3 regions of the Nocardioides dongxiaopingii genome follow, and region 3 is predicted to be linked to each of the others. Evidence: predicted binding sites of a transcription regulator. Region 3 holds the regulator's gene; each other region holds the start of a gene.
The links. The regulator LexA, encoded in region 3, represses DNA repair genes until DNA is damaged. The targets are predictions, from matches to a motif close to TCGAACANNTGTTCGA.
Positions count from the first base shown of each region.

Region 1 (5,176 bases), 480 kb from region 3:
GTCCCACCGGGCGAGCGCGTCGGGCCCGTCGTCGACGCCGCCGACCCGGTGGCCGATGCCGAGCACCAGGACGACGAGGTAGGCGTTCACCCCGCTCGCCCACCCGCTCGAGAAGGTCAGTGCCAGGGAGTCCACGACGACCGGTCCCCGCTCACTCGACCTCGACGAGGGTGGCCCCGGTCAGGGCCAGCAGCTCGTCGTGGGTCGTGGAGAAGACCGCCGCGGGGTGCCCGGCCGCCGCCCACACGACGGAGTGCCGCGCGAGCCAGGGGTCGAGGTAGGTGGGCACCGGGGCCGGGTGGGCCAGCGGCGAGACGCCGCCGATGACCTGGCCGGTGTGCGCGCGGACGAACTCCGGTGTGGCGCGCCGCAGCCGCTCCACGCCGATCCGCTCGGCCACCAGCGCCTGGTCGACCCGGTGGGCCCCCGAGGTCAGGATCAGGACCGGCGCGCCGCCGGCGTCGAAGAGGAGGCTGTTGGCGATCGCCCCGGGCTCGCAGCCGAGCGCCTGGGCCGCCAGTACGGCGGTGTGCACGGAGTCGGGCAGAATGACGATCTCACCGGTGCCCCCGAGCCGCGCGTGCTCGGCGCGGAAGCGGCTCACGGAGGGGTGCTCGCCGGCCCGGGACGGCTCGGAGGTCGGGTCGCTGGACACGGGCCCGACTGTAAACGCACCGACCGACACCACGACGAGACCACGTCCGGCACCGAGACCGGCACCGAGACCGAGACCGGCACGAGTCCGACAGGAGACGAGGGAGCATGACGCAGCGACCGACCTCGGTCACCCGGGTGGTGCAGCTGGTCTGGGCCCTCGTCGCGCTCGCGACGGTGCTGGCCGCGTTGACCGTCGTCTTCGAGGACGACCTGGTGCGGGCCCTCGGCGCCGCGGGCACCTCCGCCGACGACACCCGCGTGCCGCCGTCGTTCGCACCGGTCGCGGTGGTGCTGGCCGGCACCGTGTCCTGCCTGCTGCTGGTCCAGCTGGCCCTCGTGGTGGGCGGGCACCCCTGGGCGCGGCACTCGCTCGCGGTCACCGTCGGCCTGGTCGGGCTGGGCACGGTCTCGGCGCTGACCTCGTCCTCCCCGCCGCTCGCCGCGGTCGTCGGCGGCGTGCTGGGCCTGGTGCTCGAGGCCCTGGTCGTGGTCAACCTCTACCGCCCGGGGACGGCGGCGAACGTCGTGCCGGCGGGCCGGCGCGGGAGCGCGGAGGACGGGTCGCCGCTCCGATCCTGATCGCTTGTCGGTGGGCGGGTGTAGCGTTCCTCCTGTTCGAACACGTGTTCGATCCTCCGGCGGGGCCGACCTCGACCCCCGGTCCCGCCGGGGCACCCCTCGACCCAGGAGAGCGCCCGATGATGCTCCCGGCCACCACGCACTCGTACCTCATCCGCGCCGCCGAGTCGCTCAGCGAGGCCATCGCGACCACCGAGGTCCCCACGCGCTACGCCTGCGCGCACGTCGCGGCACTGCGGGCCGCCGCGGCGCTGCTCGCCGCCCGGGCCCGGCCGGTGGCGACGACCCGGCGGCGTCCGCAGAAGAACGCGTGGGTCCTGCTCGCCGACGTCGCCCCCGAGCTGGGGGAGTGGGCCTCGTTCTTCGCCGCCGGCGCCTCCAAGCGTGCGGCCGCCGAGGCCGGCTCCACCCGGGCGGTCAGCGAGCGCGAGGCCGACGACCTCGTCCGCGACGCCGACCGGTTCCTCGCCGTCGTCGAGCAGGCCCTCGGGCTGGTCCCGCACGCGCCGCTGCACGAGCAGCTCGTCCGCCACGTCTCCTGAACCTGCTGCAAGGGTTTCCCTGGTCGACCGGGCCGCGCCGACTCGTCAGGGTCGTGGCATGACCCTCGGCTCCCTCCGCCGCACCGCGGCCACCGCCCTGCTCGCCCTGCCCCTGGCCCTCCCGCTCGTCGTCGTCGTCCCGGCGCAGGCCGTCCCCGCCGACCCGGGCGGACCCCCGGCCCAGGCCGCACCGGCCGTCGCCGCGAGCGGCGGCACCGACGCCTACGACGACACCTACTGGGAGCCCGCGCTCGGCAGGACCGGCCCCGCGCTCGAGGCGGCCCTGCACGAGATCATCTCGACCGACGTCACCCGGCTGAGCTACAGCCAGGTGTGGGACGCCCTCAAGGTCACCGACCAGGACCCGGCCGACCCCGCCCGCGTCGTCCTGCTCTACCAGGGCACCTCCGTCCCGGCCTCCGACAACGGCGGTGGCGTCGACCAGTGGAACCGCGAGCACGTCTGGGCCAAGTCGCACGGCGACTTCGGCACCGCCACTGGTCCCGGCACCGACATCCACCACCTGCGGCCCACCGACGTCACGGTCAACTCCGACCGCGGCAACCTCGACTTCGACGAGGGCGGCACCGAGAACGACGAGGCGCCCGGCAACTTCTCCGACTCCGACTCCTGGGAGCCGCGCGACGAGGACAAGGGCGACGTGGCGCGGATGATCCTCTACATGTCGGTGCGCTACGAGGGTGGCGACGGCCACCCCGACCTCGAGGTCAACGACGAGGTCGGCAACGGCTCGGCCCCGAACCACGGCCGGCTGTCGGTCCTGCTCGAGTGGAACGCCGAGGACCCGCCCAGCGCGTCCGAGCTGCGCCGCAACGACCTGATCCAGGCCGACTTCCAGGGCAACCGGAACCCCTTCATCGACCACCCCGAGTGGGCGCAGGACATCTGGGCTGCGTGATAGGTTGGTTCGAACAGGTGTTCGAGGAACCGAGGTCGTCGTGCCAGCCCAGTCCGACCCCGCCAGCCCGCTAGGGTTCGGGGCATGTCCGCGAGCGAACGTCGTACCCCCACCGTCGCGCCTCGCACCGCGGTGGTCTGGGACGACCTCGAGCCCCTCCTGGACGGCGGGCCGCTCGACGTGCTCGACATCGGCGGCGGCACCGGCGGCTCGGCCGTCCGCATCGCCGGGCTCGGCCACCGCGTCACCGTCGTCGACCCCAGCCCCGACGCGCTCGCCGCGCTCGGCCGGCGGGCGCGGGAGCGCGGTGTGGAGGTGGACGGCCGCCAGGGTGACCTCTCCGACCTGCCTGCCGCCGTCGGGACCGGCAGCGCCGACCTGGTGCTGTGCCACGGCGTCCTCGAGGTCGTGCCGGGTCCGGCCGCGGCGCTCGGGGCGATCCGCGAGGTCCTGCGGCCGGGCGGTCGGCTCTCGCTGCTGGTCGCCCAGCGGCACGCCGCCGTCATCGCGCGAGCGATGGCCGGGCACTTCGCCCAGGCCGCCGCGCTCCTCGACGCCGTGGAGCCCCCCGTGGCCGGCACGCCGGCGGTGCGGGGCCGCACCGGGCGACGGTTCACGGTGGAGGAGGTCACCGCGCTGCTCGACGGTGCCGGCATCACCGTCGACTCCGTCCACGGGGTGCGGGTCTTCGCCGACCTGGTGCCCGGGTCCCTGCTCGACCTGGAGCCCGGTGCCGGCGCCGCCCTGGTCGACCTCGAGCGCGCCGTCGCCGGCCGCGCGGAGTACTTGCCCCTCGCGACCCAGCTGCACCTGCTCGCCCACTGAGCCGCGAGGTGCCGTCCGGTGACGGCGACCCCCCTCCTGCACGTCGACATGGATGCGTTCTACGCCTCGGTGATGCTGCGCGAGCGCCCCGAGCTGCGCGACCAGCCGGTCGTCGTGGGGGGCGGGCACCGGGGCGTCGTCCTGGCGGCGAACTACCCGGCGCGTGCCCACGGGGTGCGATCCGGCATGAGCGGCACGCAGGCGAGGCGGCTGTGCCCGCAGGCCGTGCGCCTGGCGCCCGACTACGACGCCTTCTCGACGGTGTCGGCCGCGGTGCTCGAGGTCTTTCGTCGCGTCACGCCGCTCGTCGAGGCGGTCTCGCCCGACGAGGCCTTCCTCGACGTCCGCGGCGCGGCCCGCCGGCTGGGCACGCCGGTCGAGATCGCCGAGCGGGTCCGTGCCGTGGTCCGCGACGAGCAGGGGATCACCTGCTCGGTCGGCATCGCGGCCACGATCTCGGTCGCCAAGCTCGCCAGCCGGCGGGCCAAGCCCGACGGCGTCCTGGTGCTGCCACCCGACCAGGTGGCCGGCTACCTCGCGCCGCTCGACGTCGGCGAGCTCCACGGCATCGGGGAGAAGACCCGGGCCCGGCTGCACGAACTCGGCCTGGTCACCGTCGCCGACGTCACCGAGCTGCCCGTCGCCGTCCTCCAGCAGCGCGTCGGGCGCCACCTCGGGGCCCACCTCCACGCCCTGGCCCACGGCACCGACCGCAGCGAGCTCACCACGCGCGCCACCGGCGTCTTCGGCTACGGCGCCCGCTCGGGAGCCGGGGAGCCCGACCGCTCCATGGGTGCGCAGGAGACCTTCGCGCGCGACAGCGCCGACCGGGAGACCGTGCTGCGCGAGGTGCTCCGGCTCACCGCGAAGGTCGCGCGCCGGCTCCGCACCGCCGAGGTCGCCGGCCGCACGGTCACCCTGACGGTCCGGTTCTCCGACTTCCGCACGATCACCCGCAGCCGGACCCTGGCCGAGCCGACCGACGTGACCCAGGAGATCTACGCCGCGGCCGTCGTCCTCCACGACGCCCTCAGGCTGCGCGGGGTCGGCGTCCGGCTGGTCGGCGTGCGGGTGGAGGGCCTGGTCCCGCGCGCGCGGGTCGAGCGTCAGGGCGTGCTGGGGGAGCGCGAGCACGGCTGGTCCGACGCCGACCAGGCCGTCGACCGGGCGGCCCGCCGGTTCGGCTCCGGGGTGGTCCGGCCGGCCAGCCTGCTGCCCTGACCCGATCGGGCCACGAATTTTCGGATCCGTCCTACCGGTCTGTGGGACACCTGCCTAGACTGACCACAAGCACGACCCGTGCGTTGGTTTCATCGTCCCGCAGGGAGGTTCCGGTGGCACTCTCCGAACAGGAGCTGCGACTTCTCGAGCAGATGGAGCGCGCCCTCCTCGAAGAGGACCCCAAGTTCGCCTCGACGCTGCGCGGTACCGCTCTGCGGCACAGCGCGCGGCGCCGCGCAGTCGTCGCCGGCTTCGTGTTCGCACTCGGGATCGCGTTGCTCTTCGTCGGCGTCCTGACCCAGTGGTACGTCGGCATCGCCGGCTTCGTGCTGATGCTCGGCTCGGCCGTCGTCGGGCTCGGCGCCGTCCGCGGCCGTCAGGCCGCCGCGGCCGACCCCCGCATGGCCTCGCACCCCTCGGGCTTCACCTCCAT
Region 1 covers NZ_CP040695.2:2,844,012-2,849,187, reverse strand. The annotation lists gene FE634_RS13285 (DUF4126 domain-containing protein) at 1-135, opposite strand, end outside; gene FE634_RS13280 (YbaK/EbsC family protein) at 152-655, opposite strand; gene FE634_RS13275 (hypothetical protein) at 763-1,236, shown strand; gene FE634_RS13270 (SAV_6107 family HEPN domain-containing protein) at 1,356-1,778, shown strand; gene FE634_RS13265 (endonuclease I family protein) at 1,837-2,697, shown strand; gene FE634_RS13260 (methyltransferase domain-containing protein) at 2,782-3,522, shown strand; gene dinB (DNA polymerase IV) at 3,541-4,743, shown strand; gene FE634_RS13250 (DUF3040 domain-containing protein) at 4,857-5,176, shown strand, end outside.
Region 1: the regulator LexA is predicted to act here: its motif matches at 1,273-1,288, upstream of FE634_RS13270 (SAV_6107 family HEPN domain-containing protein).

Region 2 (5,176 bases), 1.1 Mb from region 3:
CGGACGACGGGCCTGGCCGAGCGGGACGTCGACGTCGTGGTTGGGCGCGCCGGCGCAGCACGAGAAGTAGGGCGACACCTGCGCGACGGTCGCGAGGCGGCGTCCACCGACGACACCCGGCCGGGGCCGGGTCACCACCACGCGCACGACGTCCGGTCGGCCATCGCGGTCGGAGTCGACCGACGTCGTCACGAACACCCGCGTGACCACGAGGTCCCGCTGGTCCGCGTCGTTGCGCGGCGGCCGGGACGGGTGGAGCGGGCTCAGTGCCTCGGCCCGCTCCGCCGTCGAGGCCGGAACGTCGGCCATGGCGTCGACGGGGCCGGGGGAGGGCGCAGCCGGACGGGCCGCCGCAGCGCTCACGCCGGCGAGCGGCAGCACGAGCGCGACGAGCAGGGCCAGGGTCCGAGAACGTGACGTCACGAGCGTGACACCAGCACGGACGCCGCTCGAGCGCAAGGGTCGGGCCCGGGACCGGGTGTCGGATCGGCCGGGTCGCGCCGCGTGGGCTGCGCGCTCGGCGTCGTCGTGCTGCTCGGCGCCGTCCGTAGGATCACGGGCATGGCAGATCGGTCGTCGTGGGGTGCCGGCACGTTCACGCTGTTCTGGATCGGGGTCGCGACCCTGGTGCTCGCCGTCGTTGGCGTGGTCGCGGGCCTCGTCCGCGACGACGTCCCCGGCACGCTCGGGGTCGTCCTCTCCGTGGGCCTCGGCGTGAGTGCGGTCGCGATCGTCGCCGCCGTGGCCGTGCGCGAACGACGGACCTGAACAGTCGGACACTGCGCCCGGCTCAGGTGCGCAACGGGTACCTGGCCCCGGAGGCGTGGGCCTGGTGGTGGTGAAAGGGACAGAGCAGGACGGCGTCCGTGGTGTTGGTCGTGCCGCCGCGGCTCCACGGGACCTCGTGGTGGGTGTGGCAGTACGCGGCGGGCGTCGTGCAGGCCGGGTGCTGGCAGTGGCGCTGCTCCAGCGCGATCGCGAGCCGCTGGGCCGGGTTGTGGAAGCGGCGCCGCCGTCCGACGTCGAGCACGTGGCCGGCGCCGTCGAGGACGGCGGGGATAATCCCGGCCTCGCAGGCCATCCGCCGGGCCTGGCCGGGGGAGAGCGCCACGTCGGTGTCGAGGTGGGCGGCCTGCAGGTCGCCGAGGAGGGTCCCGAGGGTCATCGTGACCACGACCGTGGCGTTCGTGCCACCCATCGACGGCAGCCGGTCGGCGGGGTAGCGCTCGACGTACTCGCCGAAGGCGCGGCCGAGCCGCTCGGGCGTCGGCTTGTCGAAGTCGTAGGACCCGGCGCCCTCCGTGGCGCGGACGTGCTTGGGGGCGGCGAGCGCCGCGAGCGCCTTGCGCAGCATCGAGGCCTGGGCCGTCGGGATCGCGAACGTGCCGTGGGCGAGGCCCTCGCCGTCGTCCCACAGCGTGAAGCGGGTCTTCCTCCAGGCGCGGGCCTCCTCGGCCCCGAGCAGGCGGGCCTCGTGCTCGTCGGCCTTGTCGGGGTCGATGGTCTCGAGGATCCGGCGGCCGAGGACCTTCAGGTCGTGCGCGTCGTGGTGGGCCGCCTCACCGAGGAGGTGCGCCTCGGCCTGGTCGCTCAGGTGCGTGTGCTCGTCGCCGAGGTCGTCGACCGCGGCGGCGATGACCTGGGCCTGCTCGGCGTGCACCCGACCTGCGGCCATCGCTGCCCTGGTCGGCTCGTGCGCCGCGAGGTCGTGGGCGAGCCGCGCCTTGCGCGAAGCCTCGCGACCGGTGACGCGGGTGATCCGCGCCAACCACTGCGCTGTCGACCTGGCCCCGATCGTCCCGGGCATCTCGATGTCCTCGGCGTGCCGGACGAGGCGGGCCTCGAGCTCCTGCACGCCCGCGATCACCGCGGCGAGGCGGGGGACCAGGTCTGCGGTCGCCTCGGCGCCGAGCGACCAGGTCTGGGCGTCCGAGAGACCCGCCAGCTCGGCCTCCAGGACCCCGACGAACCGCGCGACGGGATGTCCCACCACACGGTCGTCGGGATACCTGCTCATGCACCAATTCTACGCTCGTGAGCAGACAGTCGCCAGTGTGTTCGAGTATGCTGTGGACGATGCCCTGGTCCCGAGTCCTCGCTCCTGCGACGTGTCGCCATCGACCATCGCCCGCACCGTCATGCGGAGCCCAGGTCCCCAGTGAGGGGGCCGTCCTGCCCTTGAGGCATGCAACGATGCGTCCCCGGCTGGCGGGTGTGGCAGCCGAGCCTAGGGTCGGGGTGTGCGTCTCTACCTGCTCCGACATGGCCAGACACCCAGCAACGTGTCCGGCGCACTGGATACGAGTTTCCCCGGCGCGGAACTCACGGCCCTCGGCATCATTCAGGCTCAAGCAATCCCAGGAGTGCTTGCATCGGAGAACGTGCGTGCGGTTTACGCCTCAGAGCTGGTCCGGGCGCAGCTCACTGCCCGACCGCTGGCGGACCATCTGGGCGTCCAGGTCCAGATGCGTACAGGGTTGGAGGAAATCGCGGCGGGTGACCTGGAGATGTCGTCGGACGAGGCCTCGGTACGCGCCTATGCCGCCTGTCTGGCGTCGTGGATGCACGGTGACCTTGGTTGCAAGATGCCTGGCGGACCCTCGGGACGTGAGTTCGTTGATCGCTACGACGCGGCGATCGATGCGCTCGTTCAGGAACATCCGCACGAAACCGCCGTCGCTGTCGTCAGTCACGGCGCGGCCATTCGCGTCTGGGTGGCGCTCGCTGCTGGACTTCGTCCCGAGGATGCGACAGATCTGCGTCTTGCGAACACTGGCATGGGGGTGCTCGATCGCGACGCCGGTTCGGGTTGGACCCTGACGCGCTGGGTCGCAGACCCCGTCGGTGGGCAAGATCTGACTGACGAACGGGCCCACGACGTCACCGGCGAGAGCGCAGAGGAAGTCATCTGATCGCGGCGCTAGTGACGGGGGAGAGGATACTCGGAGCGATGGCTGTGAGCGCGTGGCGTACGACGAACCCAGTACTCGCACACCGCTCGACCTGACATAATGTCACTTATCGGCGAACCGAGGAACCTGCGAAACCGGCCTCGGAGCCACCACGTTGTGCACACTCTGTCCCATGGGTGGGACGACGGTGGTTCGCGCGTGCCTGGCGGCACTGTCGTGCTCGCTTCTCGACGGGTGCGGCGCCACAGGGAGCAGCAGCGACGGGGACTGCGAGAGCTCGTACGAGCCCGTGGCGGACGGTGCCACCTGGGGTGACTTGAAGGACGCCATGCTGGACTTCGACGGGCAGGGTCGAGTCGTGTCGGTGCGGACGCAAGCACGAGGTCACGACGTCGGTGCGGGTGACGAGGATGCAGTGCGTGTGGTCGACCTCCTCGACAGGCGGGGATCGCGTGTCCTCCAGGTCGAGGTCTGGCGCACCGAGGCCGGCGCCTGGCGTGCTGGCGCCTGGAGCCAGTGCATCGACTAGCCCGGACGGAGCACGGACGGCTCAGGTGACGTCCCTCAACGGCGGACGCCGCGACCGGGCGATCATCAGCCAGCATCCCGACAGCGACGCGGCACCGCCAGCACCGCGACCGCTGCGACCGCGCCGGTCCGCCGGCCGTCGCAGGCCGCCTCGGCCTCGTCGTAGCCAGCCCTGCCGAGGTCGTCGACGCCCCGGCTGACGGTGCTGCTGTCGGCGCGGGGCCGGCCCACCGAGACCACCGAGGAGCACACGGTGCCCGACGCGGAGTCCTCGCTGCGGTCCTCGAAGTTGACGTGCGGCGGGTACAGGAGCAGGAAGCCCATCACGCAGACCATCAGGAACAGCCCCATCCAGACGAGGGTCGGGGCGAGGTCGCTCCAGATCCCGGGGCGGGTGGGCTGCTCGGCGTCGCTCACGGTGCGCACCCTGCCACGTCCGGGACGACCACCAGACCAGACCCTGTGGCTCCGCGGCACCCGGGCTCACCCCTGGTACGGCGGCGCCACTCCCCAGCCCCATCGCGGCACGGGCGCGTGCTCGGCGACGGCGGCGCCACGCACCGAGTTGCCCATCGCCAGGCGGGTCCCCCACTCGACGTAGCCGATGATCGCGGCGCGGAACTCCGGGTCGTCGGGCAGGGCGGCGTCGTCGGCCGCGAGGCTCATCGTGGCCACGAAGCGGTGGCGCTGCTCGGGCGTGATGCCGAGGTTGCGGTGGTGGGCCAGCATCGTCTCGTAGCCGCCGTGCTCGTCGGTGTAGGCCGTCGGGCCACCCAGGACCTCCGCCCACCAGGCGGCCACGTGCGACCGGTGCCGCTCGTCGACGCCGCCCGGGAAGAACGGCGCGAGCAGGTCGTCGGCCTCGACGCGGTCGTAGAACGCGTCGATCAGGGCGCGGACCGGCTCGGCTCCCCCGGCCCACTCGAACAGCGTCGGCAGACCCGGCTCCTCGACTCCCATGGCACCGACTCTCGCAGACCGTGCGCCGCTTCCGCGAGGTCCACGTGCTGGGATGGCCGGATGGGCGACGTCGCGGTGCCGGTGGAGCTGCTCTGGGAGGACGGCGACCCGCACGCGGCGCTGAGAACGCGCTTCGGGTTCGCGGACGCCGTCGCGGCCGCGGCCTGGGTGGCGGCGGTCGTCGAGGCGGAGTGGGGTCTCGAGGTCGGGTCGGTCGATCGGGTCGTCATCAGCGACTCGAACGCCCTCGCCTGGCTCGCGACGCCGGCCGGACCGGTGCTCGCGAAGTGGTCGGCGGCTCCCGACCGGTTCGCCCACCTCGACGCGGTCGCCCGGCTCACCGGGTGGCTGGCCAGGCGGGGGCTGCCGGTGTCGGCGCCGCTCCGCTCGCTCGGCGGTGTCCCGCAGGTCAGGGTCGCGGGCGTCTCGATGAACCTCCAGCGCGTGGTGCCCGGCGACCTCCTCGACGTCGGCCGCCCCGAGCAGGTGCGGGCCGCGGGAGCCGTCCTGGCGCGGCTGCACGGCGCGCTCGCGGCGTACCCCCGCGCGACCTGGTCCGACTCCCCCACGCCCGAGGTGGCCGCCCCGGCCGCCCGCATCGCCACGTGGCTCGGCGCCACGGACGACGGGGTCCTGACGCCCGCCCGCGAGGCCCTGCGCGGTCTCGCCGCCCGCGCCCCGGACGACGGGCTGCCGGTCCAGCTCGTCCACGGCGACGTGCGGGCCGCGAACATCCTGTGCGAGGGCGAGAGCGCCACGGTCACCGCCCTGCTCGA
Region 2 covers NZ_CP040695.2:2,202,597-2,207,772, reverse strand. The annotation lists gene FE634_RS10410 (CocE/NonD family hydrolase) at 1-423, opposite strand, end outside; gene FE634_RS21025 (hypothetical protein) at 562-768, shown strand; gene FE634_RS10400 (HNH endonuclease signature motif containing protein) at 791-2,017, opposite strand; gene FE634_RS10395 (histidine phosphatase family protein) at 2,241-2,912, shown strand; gene FE634_RS10390 (hypothetical protein) at 3,507-3,857, opposite strand; gene FE634_RS10385 (group II truncated hemoglobin) at 3,924-4,400, opposite strand; gene FE634_RS10380 (phosphotransferase enzyme family protein) at 4,461-5,176, shown strand, end outside.
Region 2: the regulator LexA is predicted to act here: its motif matches at 2,047-2,062, upstream of FE634_RS10400 (HNH endonuclease signature motif containing protein).

Region 3 (5,176 bases):
CGGCTCGGTCGCCACCAGCGTCGGCCTCAAGCCCAGCGAGCGCGCCCACGACGAGGCCACCCCCGAGCGCAGCGACACCGTCCTGCCGTGGGTCGGGCTCGACGTCGGCTCGCCGTTCGACTACGGCAGGCAGGCGATCCTCTACGTCGCCCGGCACCTGCCGCCGCCGGGTCGCGACGGGTTGGTCCAGGCCCAGCTCGACGAGATCGTCGAGCTGGTCGACGCGGCCGAGGGGCGCACCCTCGGGCTCTTCTCGAGCCGCCGGGCGGCCGAGGCGGCCGCCGAGGAGGTCCGCACCCGGCTGCCGCACCTGACCACCCTGGCCCAGGGCGACGCCCAGCTGCCCGAGCTCGCGGCCCAGTTCGTGGGCGACCCGCACACCTGCCTGTTCGGCACGCTCAGCCTCTGGCAGGGCATCGACGTGCCCGGGGAGACCTGTCAGCTGGTCCTGATCGACCGGATCCCGTTCCCGCGTCCCGACGACCCGCTGATGAGTGCGCGCCAGAGAGCTGCCGACCGCGCCGGCGGCAACGGGTTCATGCAGGTCGCGGCCACCCACGCCGCGCTGCTGCTGGCCCAGGGCGCCGGGCGGCTGATCCGCACCACCACCGACCGCGGCGTCGTCGCCGTCCTCGACCCGCGACTGGCCACCGCCCGCTACGGGAGCTTCCTCAGGGCGAGCCTGCCGCCGATGTGGACCACCTCCGACCCCGCCGTGGTGCGCAAGGCCCTGGCCCGGCTCGCCGACGCGGGCTGAGCGTCACAGCAGCGGAGTGCGAGACGCCCACCCCGCCGTGGTGCAGCGGGATGGGCGTCGAGCGAGCGAGGCGTCAGGTCAGCGCTTGACGGCCCTCGCGGTGAACTGCTGCGCCGCGTTGTCGTCGAGCGGGCGACCCTGGCAGGAGAAGTAGCTCTGCTGCCAGCACTTGAACCGGCCGCTGCCGTTGACGAGGGTGACCTCGACGTTGTCGACCTTCCTGGAGCTGAACGGCACGGCCTTGGCGCCGTTGCCCTTCTTGTTCAGCTTGACCTTGACCGTGCGCACCTTGCCGGAGCGCAGCGTGGTGGTGATCAGCGCGAAGGCGCCGGTCGCCCGCGGGCTCAGGTCGAAGGTCAGGCGCACCTTGGCCTTCTTGGTGGCCAGGCGCTTCGGGGTCAGTCGCGTCGTGCGGCTGGTGAGGTGGTCGAGGCGGACCTTGACCGTGCGCGCCTTGCCGGCCGCGAGCGTGACCTTGCCGGCCGGGGCCTTCGGGTAGCGGTTGGCCGCGCCCTCGTCGTAGGACTGGCCCGGACGACGGTTGGCGACGGCGTAGGCGCCGAGCATGGCCGCGCCGGAGGTCTTCTTCTTCTTCAGGACCGAGTTGACGGCCTTCCAGGAGTACTGGTCGGGGCCGCCGGGGCCGCCGTCGGCCTTGGAGAAGACGTCGAGCACGATCCGCGGGAGCAGACCCTTCTTCTCGGGGAACCGCTCGGAGAGGAAGCGGAAGAAGCTCCAGGTGCCGTAGTGGAACCCGGTGCTCGGGTCGAAGGTGTCGAGCGGGGTGCCGGGCGAGCGGAGCTGGCTGCTGCGCAGGTACTGCAGGTTGTCGTCGACGCCGTCGTAGAGCTCGTCCTCGACCCAGGCCGCCGTGGCCTCGAGGAGCCACGAGTCCTCGTAGCGGTCGTAGGCGTACTGGATGGCGTGGAAGTACTCGTGAGCGGCGGTGACCTGGAGGTTCTCGGTCGGGGTGTTCGTCGGGAACTCCGAGGCGCTGTAGTCGTTGTCGAGCACGCAGTAGGCCCAACGGTCCCAGCGCTGGGTGCTCTTGCTCGGGTCGTCGGAGGTGCAGTACCCGTACAGGCCGTTGACCCCGATGTTGCCGAGGTAGACGTCGGGCAGGCTGTTGCCGCCGAGCCCGCCGTCGCTCTTGACCGCGCGGTAGCCGGAGGTCAGGTAGGCCTGCTGGACGCTGGTGAGCGTGTCGACCGCCGTGGCGACGTACTCCGGGGTCGAGGCGTGCTGGCCGCTGGTGACGTAGTGGACGCACAGGGTCGCGGTGCAGACCGGGGTCTCCTCCTCGACGCTGCCGTAGTTGAGGTAGCCGTCGCCGCCGGAGCTCGTCGGGCGCTTCATCAGCGCATCGGCGGCCGCCCGCTCGGCGTCGGGGAGGTCGGCGCGGGTGTTGGCCAGGTCGCGCAGCACCATGGTGGCGTCGCGGCCGGCGGCGCCGTCCTCGCGGATGCTCTCGGCGCGGCGGAGCGCGTGGGAGGCCTGCCGGACCGACGGGTCGGTCGCCGTGGCCTGCTTGGAGTCGGTGTCACCCGAGGGGACCCGGGCCACCGACGGACCCGCCAGGGCCGCGAGCATGCCGATCAGCAGGGCGCCGACGGCGCCCAGCACGACCAGCGCGCGGACGCTGGCCTGGGTTCGGGGACGAGTGCGCAAGCGCATGGAGGCTCCGTTCGTGAGTGGGGCCACAACCTAACCCGGCGCACCGACAGTTGCCGAGCCGCCGGGACAGGGACGACGAGACCGCCACCGGCGTCGTGCCGGTGGCGGTCTCGGGGTCGTGCGAAGCCTGCGGACGGGCCGGGGGTCAGACCTTGCGGAGCACCGCGGTGACGATGCCGAGGATCGAGGCGTGGGTGCCGTCGATCGGGTCGAACGCCGGGTTGTGCGGCAGCAGCCATACCTGGCCGTCCTTGCGCTGGAACGTCTTGACCGTCGCCTCGCCGTCGATCATCGCCGCGACGATGTCGCCGTTCTCCGCGGTCTGGGCCTGGCGGACCACGACGTAGTCGCCGCTGCAGATGGCCGCCTCGATCATCGACTCCCCGGACACCTCGAGCATGAACAGCTCTCCGTCGCCGACCAGCTGGCGGGGGAGCGGGAAGACGTCGTCGTAGGTCTGCTCGGCCAGGATCGGACCGCCGGCCGCGATCCGGCCCAGGAGCGGGACGTTGGTGGGCGGCGGGGCGGTGTCGCCGATGCCGGTCTCGTCGATCGAGGAGTCGTCGCTGCTGCCCAGCGAGCGCCGCGCGGCCATCACCTCGGGCAGGAACACCTCGAGGGCGCGGGGACGGTTCGGGTCGCGCTTGATGAAGCCCTTCTGCTCCAGCGTGCGCAGCTGGTGGGCCACGCTCGAGGTGCTGGTGAGCCCGACGGACTCGCCGATCTCGCGCATGCTCGGCGGGTAGCCGCGCAGCTCGATGCTGTCCTTGATGGTGGCCAGGACGCGCTGCTGACGCGGGGTCAGGCCGGTCGCGTCGGCGGGACCGTCCGGGAGCTCGGTGATCTTCGGGGTGCCAGTACGTGTCCGGGGCATGGCTGCAGCGTGCCACCGATCGCCACCGTGTTCAAACAGGTGTTCGAACGGCGTGTCGCGCCCGATCCGGGCGGCCAGGTCAGCTGGGTCGTGGGAACACGCGTTCGACTCGGGGGTTGCATCGTTCGAACACCTGATCTAGTCTCGCTCATGTGTTCGATCGAATGTCTGATCGAGAGCGGTGCACCAGCAGGACTGTCGGTGCCTCCCGTTAGACATCGAATCGTCAGCAACATCCTCGGCTCCACCAGCACGGCCACTTCCCCAGGAGGCACCCATGAGCACCACGACGATCGCACCCACCGCCCTGTCGGCTCCTCGCGTGCCCGACTACCGGCTGACCCGCCGCGGACGTCTCGTGGTGCTGGTGCTGGCGCTGCTGGTCCTGGCCGCCGTCGGCGTCGCCTTCGCCGGCAACTCCATGGCCACCGCGGAGCGGGAGGCCACCGAGACGATCGTGGTCGCGCCCGGTGAGACCCTGTGGAGCATCGCCTCCGACGTGAGTGACGGCGACGACGTGCGCGACACGATGAACCACCTCGTCCAGCTCAACGACCTCGCCGAGGTGTCCCTCGACGCGGGTCAGCGGCTGGAGGTCCCGGTCGACTGAGACCGCACCGACGTCGTCCGCCGCTTCGACCCCGGCGGGCGATTCATCAAGGGGAACACCGGGGGCGGAGCCGAGGGAAGACGGCTTCGCCCCCGTTCCGCGTCCGCACGACGCCGGCCCGGGTGTCGTGGGGTGGCACGTCAGCCGAAGAGCGAGCCGAGGTCCCGGGGGTCGCCGCCGCCGCTGCTGATCGCGATCGCGGCCAGCACGCCGACCACCGCGACGCCGAGCACCAGGAGCGCGACGAGCACGACGTAGTCGCGCCACGGCGCGCGTCCGGTCTGCAGGTTCACGTGCTCGAGGTGGTGGGCCCGTGCGACCCGGGCCGTCGCAGCGGCGGAACGACCGTGCACGGTGTGGGTCCAGCCGCAGGCGCACCCGGCGTACCGGACCCACCGCCGCTGCTGCTGCGTCGCGGCGCTCAATGAGCGCGGGTGCCGGTAGCGCGCGGCGGCCCGGGGCCGGAAGAAGGAGGACGGCGCCTGCCGCGGGTGTGCCTCGAGGAGGTGGTCGACGCGGATCTTGGCGGCCGCGGCGAGGGCCCCGGCCTGCCGGGCCTCGTCCGACTCGCCGGTCCACCCGCACGTGCAGGCGCACGTGGTGCGGTAGCGCCCGTCGAGGACGCTCGCACCCGTGACCCGCACGTCGTGATTGGTTGCCACCGCTCCGCCTCGGCCTCCTCGTTGGAGGCAGCGTAGGTGCCGCGGGGCCGGGCCGACAGGGAGATCGCCGTGAAGCGCCGGGCCGGATCGGTCTGGCGCGGCCCCCCCGGGACGGTCAGCACCCGCCGGAGGCCGGCAGGCGAGCGCCAGCGAGCGCCGACGGAGCCCCGGGCGTCGAGGACCGGGGCGGACCTGGATCGGCGGCGGGTCAGCGGGCGGCGCGCCGCCCGCCGGGCGTCGGCGGTGCTCCGCCCGGTCCGGGCGCTGCGGTCGGTCCGGCCGGCTCGGCGGGGGTCGCCGGCGTCCGCGGGTCGGGTCCGCGCGTCAGGCCGACCGCCCGGCTGATCCGCGTCACCAGCACCAGACCGAGGAAGAGGCAGGCGACCGCGCCGAGGGCGGCCAGCGCGAGGAACCACCACGCGGTGGAGTCGCCGGCCCGGGCGGAGGTCCCGAAGTCGATGGCGGCGTAGACCAGGTAGCCCCAGGCGACGACGGCGAGCGTCACGCCGAGCGCGAGGCCGAGCAGGGCAGGCCGGAGACGCCGCTTGGTCCTCGCCCCTGCGCGCTTGCCGTGTGCCACGGGGTCATTGTGCGTGACG
Region 3 covers NZ_CP040695.2:3,321,025-3,326,200, reverse strand. The annotation lists gene FE634_RS15545 (ATP-dependent DNA helicase) at 1-757, shown strand, start outside; gene FE634_RS15540 (MXAN_6640 family putative metalloprotease) at 836-2,431, opposite strand; gene lexA (transcriptional repressor LexA) at 2,577-3,305, opposite strand; gene FE634_RS15530 (LysM peptidoglycan-binding domain-containing protein) at 3,583-3,915, shown strand; gene FE634_RS15525 (hypothetical protein) at 4,056-4,577, opposite strand; gene FE634_RS15520 (hypothetical protein) at 4,786-5,157, opposite strand.